3 regions of the Exiguobacterium sp. s80 genome follow, and region 1 is predicted to be linked to each of the others. Evidence: riboswitches for the same ligand, from Rfam matches in the RefSeq annotation. Region 1 holds a riboswitch; each other region holds the start of a gene.
The links. Region 1 has a riboswitch for lysine ahead of KNP94_RS11105 (aspartate kinase). Riboswitches for the same ligand answer to the same signal wherever they lie in the genome.
Positions count from the first base shown of each region.

Region 1 (4,293 bases):
CAGGACGTCAGTCACCGGTGTCACTTTATGACGAGAAGCTTGCGACGTATACGAAAGAAGATGCGTTCGATCATGAAGCAGCGAAAGGATTCATTAAATTGCACGGTCTTGCGATTGCGACACACGCAAGTGTTCATCGGCAGGAAGGCGTGACAAAATGACGAAACTTTGGGGCGGACGGTTTACAGAAGGGGCTTCCGCTCAGGCTGAAGCGTTTGGGGCATCGATTTCATTCGACCAAAAGCTTGCGGCAGTTGATTTAGAAGGAAGTCTCGCCCATGCCAATATGTTGTATCAACAAGGTATCCTAGAAGAGACGGAATGGAAAAAAATCGAAGCGGGTCTCAAGACGTTACAAGCTTCGATTGGAACACATGTCTATTCGCTTGCTGACGAAGACATCCACATGAATCTCGAACGGTTGCTGACGGAACAAATCGGACCGGTCGCAGGGAAGTTGCATACAGCGAGAAGTCGGAATGACCAGGTTGCGACGGATTTACATTTGTGGATGGAACAACATGTGGTTGATTTAATCGAAAGCCTACGCAACTTGCAGACGGTGATTACGGAACAGGCGGATGTACACATCGAAACCGTCATGCCGGGGTATACCCACTTACAGCGGGCACAACCGATTTCACTTGCACACCATCTACTCGCGTATTTTTGGATGTTCGACCGTGACGTAGATCGTCTGACAGATAATTTGAAACGGATTCGGATTTCGCCGCTCGGTGCTGGGGCACTCGCCGGGACGACATTCCCGATTGACCGTTTCAAGTCAGCGGAACTGCTCGGATTTGAGCACGTCTATCCGAACAGCCTCGATGCTGTATCGGACCGTGACTTCGTCATTGAATATCTCGGGATTGCTTCGACGGTCATGATGCACCTCTCACGCTTTTGTGAAGAAATCATCATCTGGGCGTCGCAAGAATTTTCATTCATCGAATTGTCAGATGCATTTTCAACGGGTTCGAGCATGATGCCACAAAAGAAAAACCCGGACTTCGCTGAATTGATTCGCGGAAAAACAGGGCGTGTCTATGGAAACCTGATGGGGTTCCTGACGACGATGAAAGCATTACCGCTCGCTTACAATAAAGACATGCAAGAAGATAAAGAAGGTGTCTTCGATACGGCAGATACCGTTTTACAATCCGTTCAAATCTTTACGGGAATGCTCGAATCAGCAACGTTTAAGACAGAAGCGCTCAAGAAGGCGACAATGCAAGACTTCTCGAATGCGACGGAACTAGCAGATTATCTCGTCACAAAAGGTGTTCCTTTCCGGGAAGCGCATGAAATCGTCGGAAAAGCGGTCCTCCATTGTGTTCAGACGAATTGTTTCTTAAAAGATTTAACGCTTGAAACGTATCAAACGTTCCACTCCGTCATCGCGGAAGATGTTTATCCGCTCCTCGACCCGGTGCAAGCAGTAGCAAGAAGAGGAAGTTACGGCGGGACAGGTTTTGCTGCTGTTTCTGTACAACTCGATCAAGCGAAGAAAAAACTCGCGGATTAACGGAAAAATGAAAAAATTTTAGCAAATGACTGGATTTAACAAAAAATGTTTGCTATAACTGTAACTAACAACCGACAGATAGAGGCGCGGATGACATCAGTAACATCATTTATTGAAGCGAGCATGCTGAGTGATGTGAAAGGGGAAATCCGCCGAAGTGAATGAGAAAGATGCTTCTTCTCATTTGCTGGTACAACGGTTAAGATCCGTTGTACTGCCGAAACCGATGTTTCGGAGCGCTATCTTACGTAAAAGAACGAAAGACTTTGTCTTCGTTTGTCCGATCGTGATAACGACGGGCCGTAGGAACGCTCCTACCGGCCCGTCGTTTTTTTCTGTTTCGGGACAAAGGAGATAGGATTGTGACAACTGTACTTAAATTTGGTGGTAGCTCGGTCGCGACTGTCGAACAGATTCAGTCAATTGCGAATTATTTAAAAAATCGGACAGAACAAGGTGAAAAATTAGTGGTCGTCGTCTCTGCGATGGGGAAGATGACAGACTCGCTCATCGCACAAGCGCAAGCAATCACGGATCGTCCTGAACGACGTGAACTCGATCGATTGCTCGCAATCGGCGAAGAACAAACGATTTCGTTACTCAGCATCGCCTTAAATTCCGTCGGAGTAAAAGCCTTATCACAAACAGGTGCGCAGGCAGGAATCAGCACGATGGGGGTTCATACGAAAAGTAAGATTAAACAAATTGACGGGGACTTGTTACGAAAGAAACTCGAAACCTATGATGTCGTCATCGTCGCCGGATTCCAAGGTGTCAACGAGCTCGGGGATGTTACGACACTCGGTCGTGGTGGATCAGACACAACGGCTGTCGCCTTAGCGGCCGTCCTTGATAAGCGCTGTGAAATCTATACAGATGTCGACGGTGTCTATACGGCGGATCCGCGGATTCATCAAGCGGCACAGCCGATTCCACAAATTTCATATGATGAAATGATGGAAATGAGTGCACTGGGATCGAAGGTCATGGAGATGCGCAGCGTCGAACTCGGGAAAAAATACGGCGTGCATATCTTTGTTGGGAAAACACTTGAATCGGAAAGAGGGACTTGGATCATGGAGGCAACAGAAACGATGGAACAAAAAGCAGTCACGAGCGTCAGTGTAACGAAAAATGTTTTGACGGTTTCAATCAAACACGTTCCACAAACCAATTCAGCAGTCGCCGACATTTTTGAATTGTTATCGAATCGCCATGTCAATATCGACATGATCAGTCAAACGACCTTTGATAGTGACGTGTTCCTCTCGTTCTCTTGTCCACTCGATGAAGAAGAGTTTCTCGAAGAGGCACTGAAAGATATCATCGATCGTTTTCCGACCGTTAAAGTCGATCGTCATAACGAGCATGCCAAGTTATCGGTCGTCGGAATCGGAATGCGTGACGCAACGGGCGTCGCATCAAAATTATTTGCGACGTTCCGTGCCGAGAACATCACGTTTTATCAAGTCACGACATCAGAAATCAGTATCTCGTATACAATCGCACAAGCAGATATCGAACGAACGGTCGCGGCGATCGCGAACGCGTTTAGCCTGTAAGGAGGAATGAACATGTACCACGTAGCAGTCATCGGTGCGACAGGCGCCGTCGGACAAAAGATGTTACAAGTCTTGAAGGAACTCGATTTTCCAGTCGGTCAACTATCGGCGTATGCTTCAGAACGATCAGCAGGAAAAATCGTTTCGTTTAATGGAACGGACGTGACGATTACAGCTTTATCGGAAGACATCATCCATCACGGGATCGACGTTGCATTATTCGCAGCCGGTGGAGCAATCAGTGAACAGTATGCCCCCTTGCTGGCAGAACACGGAACACTTGTCGTCGATAATTCAAGTGCTTTCCGGATGCAAGAGACGATTCCGCTCGTCGTACCAGAAGTCAATCCGGAAGCGGTCAGCAGCACCGACCGACTGATCGCTAATCCGAACTGCTCGACGATTCAATCCGTCGTTGCCCTGGCACCACTCAAACACTTAGGTTTTGAACGAATCACGTATACGACGTATCAAGCAGTCTCCGGTTCCGGTCAAAAAGGAATTGAGGACTTGGCGCGAGGCAGCCGCGGTGAAGAACCGGTCAACTATCCGCACCCGATCCATGATAATATCTTGCCGCATATCGATGTCTTCTTAGAAGACGGGTACACGAAAGAAGAGCAAAAAATGATTGACGAGACACGGAAGATTTTTAACCAACCGAACTTACCGGTCAGTGCGACGTGTGTCCGTGTTCCCGTCACAAATTCGCATTCGGTTGCAATCAACGTGACGTTTTCAAACGAGACGACGGTCGAAGCGATTCGCACAGCACTTGCTGACGCGCCAGGCGTCGTACTGGTTGATGATGTTTCGCGAAATCAGTACCCGATGCCGCTTGATGCAAGCGGGACGGACGAAGTGTACGTCGGGCGGATTCGTCAAGATCAAACGCTCGCGAACACATTCCATCTGTGGTGTGTCGCGGATAACATTCGAAAAGGCGCGGCGTCAAATGCAGTCCAGGTCGCGCGTCATGCTTTAGAAAACGGCATCCATTCTTAATCATACTAAGGAGGAATTTAACATGTTCAAAGGAGCAGGAACAGCACTAGCGACACCGTTCAATTCAGCAGGTGAACTCGACTTAGTCGTTTTTGAACAGTTGATTGAACAGCAACTTGCAGCCAATATCCAAGCGCTCGTCGTCGCCGGGACGACAGGTGAAGGATCGACGCTTTCGAGCGAAGAGTTCGAAACGTT
Region 1 covers NZ_JACSMP010000005.1:173,845-178,137, reverse strand. Annotated here, with positions in the region: gene KNP94_RS11115 (argininosuccinate synthase) at 1-161, shown strand, start outside; gene argH (argininosuccinate lyase) at 158-1,528, shown strand; lysine riboswitch at 1,600-1,778, shown strand; gene KNP94_RS11105 (aspartate kinase) at 1,891-3,090, shown strand; gene KNP94_RS11100 (aspartate-semialdehyde dehydrogenase) at 3,103-4,095, shown strand; gene dapA (4-hydroxy-tetrahydrodipicolinate synthase) at 4,118-4,293, shown strand, end outside.

Region 2 (4,293 bases), on a different contig from region 1:
CATTCCTTCCGCGTTTTGGAATCGCTTACAACTTTGATTATACGGATTTTAACATCCATGTCTATACTTGATTTTTATTTTGTTTATTTTTATTTTTAAAAAGTGTAGTGTTGTAATCGAAAACAACTTGGAGGAGGAACAATCATGGAAGAACTGATTTGTTTTGAGCCGATTTTACAGGAGCGGATATGGGGTGGATGTAAGCTTGGTGCATATGGATTTGATACGTTAGGCAAACAAAACATCGGTGAAGCTTGGACCTTGGCTGATCACCAAAACGGGCAAACCAAAGTGAATGCCGGACGTTTTTCCGGTGATGCACTACGGGATTTATGGTCAAATCACCCTGAAATCTTTGGGATGGACACAACGGAAGCTTTTCCTTTACTCATTAAGTGGATTGACGCTGCGGATGATTTATCCGTTCAAGTCCATCCTGACGATCATGATGCCTGTCGCCTAGAAGGACAGCCTTACGGGAAAAATGAATGCTGGTATATCGTCGATTGTCCGGCAGACGCCACCATTATTTATGGGCATGACTTCAAAACAAAAGCTGATTTGTTGCGCGCTGTCCGTGAAGACGATTTAACTTCCGGCTTAATTGATTTGCCTGTTTCACCCGGCGATTTTTTTTACGTTCCAGCAGGTACTGTTCATGCTTTAACCGAAGGGTGTCTTGTCATCGAAATCCAGCAGAACTCTGATACCACGTACCGGTTGTACGATTACGATCGAATTGACCATTCGACCAACAAACCGCGTCAACTCCACCTTAAAGAAGCACTCGAAGTCATTCAATTTCCTCATTTCCAGTACGAGGAGCCTTATGTACCGACCTCTTTTTGTTCAAGACTACTGACAACCAACGCCTATTTTTTTGTCGAGGAATGGGCCATCCATGACATGATTACGATTGCACCACGAACTTCCTTCCAAGTCATCACTATCATCAGTGGCACGCTGATCATCAACCAATTGCGTTATACCGCCGGAGACACGGTTCTGATTCCGGCAAAAGTAACTTGTACCGTTTCTGGAAAGGGGAAACTTCTATTGACTGGTCCAAATCCAACACCGAAACAACGACTTCACATCGGAATTGATCTTGGTGGGACTCACACGCGTGTTGCCGCAATCAATCAGCACCATGTCGTAAAACAATATCGATTTTTGACAGAGGCGGCTGCTGGCCCGGACTATACAATTAAACATTTAAGACAAGCCATCCAAAAGCTACTTGAAGAATTTGAAGTCGAACGAATTGGTATCGCAGCGCCTGGTCCGCTTGATGCAGCAACGGGTCGGCTATTGTCACCTCCAAACCTGCCGGGTTGGGACGATGTAAATTTAGTTCGCCCGTTAGAAGAGTTCTTCAACATCCCGGTTTCCCTTGAAAATGATGCAAATGCCGCCGCGCTCGGCGAAGCATTGTTCGGGGCAGGACAAGACTATACATCCATCTATTACATGACAGTCAGTACAGGAATCGGTGGTGGATATGTCTATCAAAAGACGTTGATTCGAGGCGCACACGGATATGCTGGTGAAATCGGAAATACGATCATCGATGCTTCTGGACCGGAACATCACGTCTTGAACAAAGGCTCACTCGAAGGATTAGCAAGCGGTACGGCTCTTCAGACGCGGGCTGATTCATTAAATGAATCTTCTATTGCACAACTTCTTGGCAATACACAGGAAAGGCTTCGTTTCGTAAATCATTTAGCAACAGGCGTAGCGAACATCATTCACACACTTGATCCGGAAGCCGTCATCATCGGTGGCGGTGTTACGGCTTCCGCCGATTTATTTTGGGAAGAGCTCTTACAAGCCGTCAATGCCCGTCTCTACCCGACGTTACGTCAAAAAACAATCATTCGCTCAGCTGCATTGGAAGGAAATGCCGGTGTCATCGGTGCTGCCCATTTAAATCGGATGAACGCCGAATAACTTCATTGTTCCTTTTGAACAGACTTTACTACTTTTTTTAAAAACAGACTTGAAACTTTTTTCTGAAATATGATAAGGTTTTCTTATTAAAAGAATATGACTATTCTATCGATGAGGTAGAGGCGCGGTCTTAATGAGTATTTGATCTGAGGATGACAACGAGGACGATCAAGGAAAGGTAATGCTGCCGAAGTATCGTCAAGTGTCTGACTTGATGGTACTGGTCGAATTGGGAAATACCCGTTCGATTGCCATACGTGTTTTGTATGGAGCGCTCCAATTCGGCTAAGAAAGACGCATCCAGCAAGGGTGTCGGCTTTGTTGCCGGTGCCCTTGCTTTTTTATATGCAATGGGTCTCATCTTCTAAAAAAAGAGGAGGAACCACACAATGGTCAATTATTCAGATTCAATCGTTGCGCTCATTCCAGCTGTCATTGCAATCGCACTTGCAATCGTGACGCGCAAAGTCGTTATTTCACTTGGTGTCGGTATTTTGATTGGTGCTTTATTGCTGCATAGCTTTAATCCAATCGATACGGTCGTCTATCTCGGCAAAAACATCTTTAGTCTATTTTGGGCGGATGGGGCGTTAAATGAATGGAACGTCTTATTACTCATCTTCTTACTATTACTCGGTGTTCTATCGACGCTTATCCAAACATCGGGCGGTGCACATGCCTTCGGTGAATGGGCAACAACACACGTCAAGACAGCGCGCGGCGCTCGCCTCGCAGCATTTGGTTTAGGTATTTTAATCTTCATCGATGATTACTTCAACAGTCTTGCTGTCGGGAATGTCAGTCGTCCGTTAACGGACCGTCGTGGCGTCTCGCGTGCAAAACTTGCTTATATTATTGACTCGACGGCTGCTCCAGTCTGTGTCATCAGCCCGCTTTCAAGTTGGGGAGCGTTCATCATCTCAATCATCGCGGGTATCTTGACGACACATTCGATTACGGAGTATTCCGCATTCAGTGCTTTCATGATGATCGTGCCACTCAACTTCTATGCGATTTTCGCTCTATTGCTGACGCTTTACATCGCGTACACAGGGATTGCGGTCGGACCGATGCGGACGCATGAACTTCGTGCATTAAAAGGTGAACTTTTCGACGCAAGTAAAGGAACACCGATGGGGATGGCAGAGGAAGTCAAAGAACACGAAGGTGGAAAAGTACGTGACCTCGTCGTTCCGATTATCGTTCTCGTCATTGCAACGGTTTCCGCATTACTCTTTACCGGTGCTCAGGCACTCGCTGCTGACAATCGTGCATTTACGTTGATTGGTGCATTTGAAGCGACAGACGTAACACGTTCACTCGTTGCTGGTGTCGTCATCAGTTTAGTCGTTGCTTTCCTGATGTTGATTGGTCGGAAAATCCCGGCGCGCGAATACGGACACAGCATCTGGGCTGGGATGAAATCCATGTGGCCTGCTGTCGTCATCTTATTATTCGCTTGGACAATCATCGCTGTTATCGGTGACATGAAAACAGGTGAGTACTTAGCAAGCTTCGTCAGTAAGTCGATTTCTGCTTCGTACCTCCCCTTCTTATTGTTCTTGATTGCAAGCTTAATGGCATTCTCGACAGGTACAAGTTGGGGAACATTCGGTATCATGCTGCCGATCGGTGCTGACCTCATCATGGCGGTCGAACCGAATCTCTTACTTCCGACGCTCGCTGCCGTTCTTGCCGGATCCGTCTTCGGAGACCACTGTTCACCAATTTCCGATACGACGATTCTCAGTTCGACAGGTGCCGGTTCGCATCATATCGATCACGTCACGACACAACTTCCGTATGCGTTGGTTGGTGCGGCGACATCGGCAGTCGGCTACCTTGTGCTCGGTTTAACCGATTCATCAATCATCGGCTTCATCGGTGCACTTATCGCCTTCTTACTCGCACTCGTCGTCCTGAATGTCGTCTCGAAGCGCGGTAAAGTACCAACTGAACTTCGCGCTGAATAATAAAAAATAACGCTCAGCTTAGCCTAGACGAGAAAAAAAGAAGGGATTGCCATCTACCGTGATGTGCAATCCCTTTTTTTAAGTTGTAGACAACATGGTATGGAGAAATAAAAAGCGTCTTTTTTTCGTTGCTTTCTTCGGGCGAGGCGCAAGCCGTTGCTCCTTGATCCTTACGGACAACGAGCAGGGTCTTGCCTGCCTCTGAAAGTGCGTTAAAAACGCACTTTTCCCCGTAGGAGTCAACGAAACGTGATGCTTTTTAGGTAATACCGTGAGAGAAATACAGGAAAGCACGAACGAATTGCAATTCGATATCGCATGTTCACGCTTCATAAGCGTTTGTCTACACGCTGAAGCGATCATTCTT
Region 2 covers NZ_JACSMP010000002.1:84,625-88,917, reverse strand. Annotated here, with positions in the region: gene manA (mannose-6-phosphate isomerase, class I) at 145-1,953, shown strand; lysine riboswitch at 2,063-2,238, shown strand; gene KNP94_RS06960 (Na+/H+ antiporter NhaC family protein) at 2,343-3,926, shown strand; gene htpG (molecular chaperone HtpG) at 4,292-4,293, opposite strand, start outside.
Region 2: it holds a riboswitch for lysine, as region 1 does, so the genes downstream of both, KNP94_RS06960 (Na+/H+ antiporter NhaC family protein) here and KNP94_RS11105 (aspartate kinase) in region 1, are expected to answer to the same signal.

Region 3 (4,293 bases), on a different contig from region 1:
ATCCGACGAGTGATAGGGAGTCGTCCAGACGTCGGCGATTAGCGAGACCCGTCAAGGCGTCGGTCATCGCAAGTTTTTGCTGGTACTGGATATTTTCAAAATGTCGTCGCAGTTCGGCTAATAAGCGATAGGTGACGAGTCCGGCTAATAAATTAAAGAAAATGTACGTAACCGATACTTTGAAAAACGTTTCCCAACTGTTTGTCAGTGCATAGATAGCTGGTAACGAATAGAGAATACCGATTCCGATCATTAATTCAAAAGTCAGCAATGTATTACGTAAAAATCTGCGTGCTATGCCAATTGTCAAAATGAATAAAATCATGATGACGGAAGCGAGAATCGCTCCTTCGATTTGATCAGCAGGTGTAATTAAAAAACGCGTTCCGATAATCATGACTCCCGTGATGAAGGCACTAGGCAATCCGCCAAATAATGTGGCAATCGCGACAGGAATGATACGTAAGTCAATCCGGGCAATATCAATTTGAATGCTGTTGAACATGAGGAGTACAGCAATTGCACCAGCTACACAACCTAAAATAAGGCGTGATTCAAGCTTTGATTTTGGTGTAATTCTTGGTTGATTTCGAAAAGGTAAAAATAAAAGCGTGATCGTCGTGAATAAGAGACAAAAATTTATGATGAAGTTATTCATAATAGACAACAAATCCTCCCAACTCCCCCTGCAGTATACTTCCAATTATATACTTTGAGTATACTCGTTCTACTAACGGTATAGGAGGTCTGAATGTTTAGAATAAAAAAAGAAAAACAGAATAAAACCTCTGTCCTTCTCTTGATTTTTAATTTATTAATTGGATGAGACGACTTCTTCATCCATTGTCGCGAGGATTTTATCAAATACATGGATCATCACGTTCAGTTCCTCTTCAGACAAAGTGCCGAATCGCTCCTGAAGATATTTGCGACGGACGACTTCGAGATTCCGAAAAGCGGCCTCTCCCTCGTCAGTCAAGGCAAGGACGATTGAACGACGATCTTCCGTCGAACGTGTCCGTGTCACAAAACCGGTCTTATAAAGTTTATCTGTCAAAGCGGTGACCTGACTTGTCGCAAGTTCGAACTGTTCCGCGAGTAATGTCGGACGCTGGGGGCCGTTTTCAGATAAGCTACGTAAGATGAAGAATTCACTTCGCGTGGCAGTACCTTCAAACAGTTGATTCAACTCACGGCGCAACGTCCGGAGAATCACGCGCATTTGTTCTTCTAATCGATATGTCAATTGGTCATGTTGTTCTTGTCCCATCTGAGCAACATCCTTTCTGTACTACCTTCTACCATTTAGTGTACTAAAAATATCGGAATTTTACTATGAGCACGGTAGGATTCAAAAATATAAATTGACAAACAAGAAACATATTATGTACTATGTCGAAGTAATGAATTAGTAAATCAACTTAATTAGTTCTCACTCAACCAGTGGGATGGAGGTTGCGATTCTTATGAGTCGGGTTACGGATGTCGTCAAGCGGCAGATGAAATAGCTCAAAAGGAAGAATTGCCGAAATCGTAGACTACTTTGAAAGTCAGCGATTGGGATTAGATCAAACAGGTCTAATACTGTCATGAACCGTTTGCGGTTTATGGGGAGCTATCTTTCACGACGGTAGAATGAGACGCATCATCGATATGTTGCGTTCTCATCTTCCTCTTGGAAGGTGAGGGCGCTTTTTTACGCCCTCTCAAAAATTATAAAAAGAGAGAAGCGACAGACATGAACAATTTACAACAGCAACAACAACCCCTCGATTCCACAGCAGAAGGGCTACAACGAGGGCTTCAAGCCCGGCATATGTCGATGATTGCAATTGGCGGAGCGATTGGGACCGGTTTATTCATCGCGTCAGGTGCCTCTGTTGCAGCGGCAGGACCGGGTGGTGCGTTACTTTCTTATACAATCGTCGGATTGATGGTCTACTTCTTGATGACGAGCCTTGGGGAGATGGCCGCCTATATGCCGGTCGCAGGATCATTCTCGACGTACGGGACGAAGTTCGTCGACCCTTCATTCGGATTCGCCTTAGGATGGAACTATTGGTACAACTGGGCCGTCACGATTGCCGTCGAGCTCGTCGCAGCACAAATCGTCATGCATTACTGGTTCCCGAACATTCCGGGCGTCTATTTTAGCGCGCTGTTTTTACTTTTAATGATTGGATTAAATTATTTTTCGGTCAAAGGATTCGGTGAAGCCGAGTACTGGTTTGCGATGATTAAAGTCGTCACGGTCATCGTGTTTCTTGGTGTAGGAGTCGCGATGATTTTTGGTATCTTTACTTCGGAGCCACCAGCAGGGTTCAAAAACTTTGGCTTAGGTGATGCACCGTTTGTCGGAGGGATTCCAGCTGTCATCGGTATCATTCTTGTCGCAGGTTTTAGCTTTCAAGGGACGGAGCTCGTCGGAATCGCAGCAGGCGAGTCGGAAGATCCTGAAAAAAATGTCCCGAAAGCAGTTAAACAGGTGTTTTGGCGCATTTTATTATTTTATGTATTTGCGATCTTCGTCATCGGAATGTTGATTCCATACACAAGTCCGAGCCTTGTCTCAAATGATATTACGGATGTTGCCGTCAGTCCGTTCACACTCGTCTTCGAAAAAGCAGGACTCGTGTTTGCAGCAGCATTGATGAATGCGGTCATCTTGACGTCCGTCTTGTCTGCCGGGAACTCCGGGATGTATGCTTCAACCCGGATGCTCTACACACTGGCACGACAAGGTGATGCACCGAAACTATTTGCGAAAGTCTCAAAAAACGGTGTGCCGCGGAATGCGTTACTCGCGACAGGGGCGATTGGTGCGCTTTGTTTCTTGACGTCGATGTTCGGTGGACAAGTTTATCTTTGGTTACTGAATGCTTCCGGAATGACAGGATTTATCGCGTGGCTCGGGATCGCGATCAGCCATTACCGTTTCCGAAAAGGTTTCGTCGCCCAAGGGCATGCGTTACGTGACTTACCGTACGTTGCACCGGCGTTCCCGTTTGGTCCGCTATTCGCATTTGGCCTGTGTTTCCTCGTTATCGTTGGGCAAAACTATGCCGCGTTCCTCGCTGATCAAATCGACTGGGTTGGGATTGCAGCAACGTATATCGGAATTCCGTTATTCTTGGTCTTCTGGCTCGGACATAAAGTCAAACACCGGACATCGGTTGTCCGGTATGATGAGATGGAGTTTCCGAAGCATCCGAAAAAATAATAGTATAAGCTAAAGGACCCTCTCGCTTACGAGAGGTCAGACTATAGGCAAAGTGTTATCGGGAATCGGGAGATCAAGCGTCTTTTTTCGTTGCTTTCCTCGGGCGAGGCGCAAGCCGTTGCTCCTTGATCCTAACGGACAATGAGCAGGGTCTTGCCTGCCTCTGACAGTGCGTTGAAAACGCACTTTTCCCTTAGGAGTCAACGAAACATGACGCTTTTTAGGTAGTATCGTGACGGATTGTCTCTCGTTATCGCATGTTTACGCTTATTAATAGTTTGTCTACACACCAAAACCCTCTCACTTGCGAGAGGGTTTTTCTGTATAGAAGAAGCGAATAATTCCCGAAAGATTTTTTCAGTTTCTTTCCATGATATGTCCCTTCAAGTATGTCAATCCGTAATTGGATTATTTCTTTTTAATAATTTTATTTTTATCTAAAAATATTGTTTCAATAAAGTAAAAATAAGGAATAAATTCTTTACGGTAAACCTACTAAAACGATTGAGATGGAGGAAGTGTGAAATGAGTACATATGAATTGATTTTGACACTGGGTTCGGCCGCGTTCTTCATGGCGCTCGTTGCTTATGTATCCTATCGCATGACACGAGGCAAGGAACAGGGAGTTGACGAATATTTTTTGGCAGGACGTGGACTAAGCGGAATCTTTATTGCCGGTTCCTTGCTTCTGACCAACCTTTCGGCAGAACAACTGATTGGTTTGAACGGTCAGTCGTTCATGGGGAATATGTCGAGCATGGCGTGGGAAGTCACGGCAGGGTTTGCTGCCATCATCATGGCGATCTACCTGTTGCCTAAGTTTTTGGGGATGGGGATTTCGACGTTACCTGAATTTTTAAGTCAGCGCTATGATGAAACGGTCCGGCGGATGACGGTGCTCTTATTCTTACTTGGCTACATGTGCGTGACGATTCCATCGATGCTTTACTCCGGCGGGATTGCCGTCTTACAGCTGTTTAACGTACCGGAGTTATTTGGATTGAGTTATACGCAGTCGCTGTGGCTTGTCATTTGGGTTGTCGGGATCATCGGGGCCATCTATGCAATTTT
Region 3 covers NZ_JACSMP010000007.1:56,318-60,610, forward strand. Annotated here, with positions in the region: gene KNP94_RS12235 (GGDEF domain-containing protein) at 1-658, opposite strand, end outside; gene KNP94_RS12240 (MarR family winged helix-turn-helix transcriptional regulator) at 815-1,270, opposite strand; lysine riboswitch at 1,442-1,626, shown strand; gene KNP94_RS12245 (amino acid permease) at 1,739-3,220, shown strand; gene KNP94_RS12250 (solute:sodium symporter family transporter) at 3,746-4,293, shown strand, end outside.
Region 3: it holds a riboswitch for lysine, as region 1 does, so the genes downstream of both, KNP94_RS12245 (amino acid permease) here and KNP94_RS11105 (aspartate kinase) in region 1, are expected to answer to the same signal.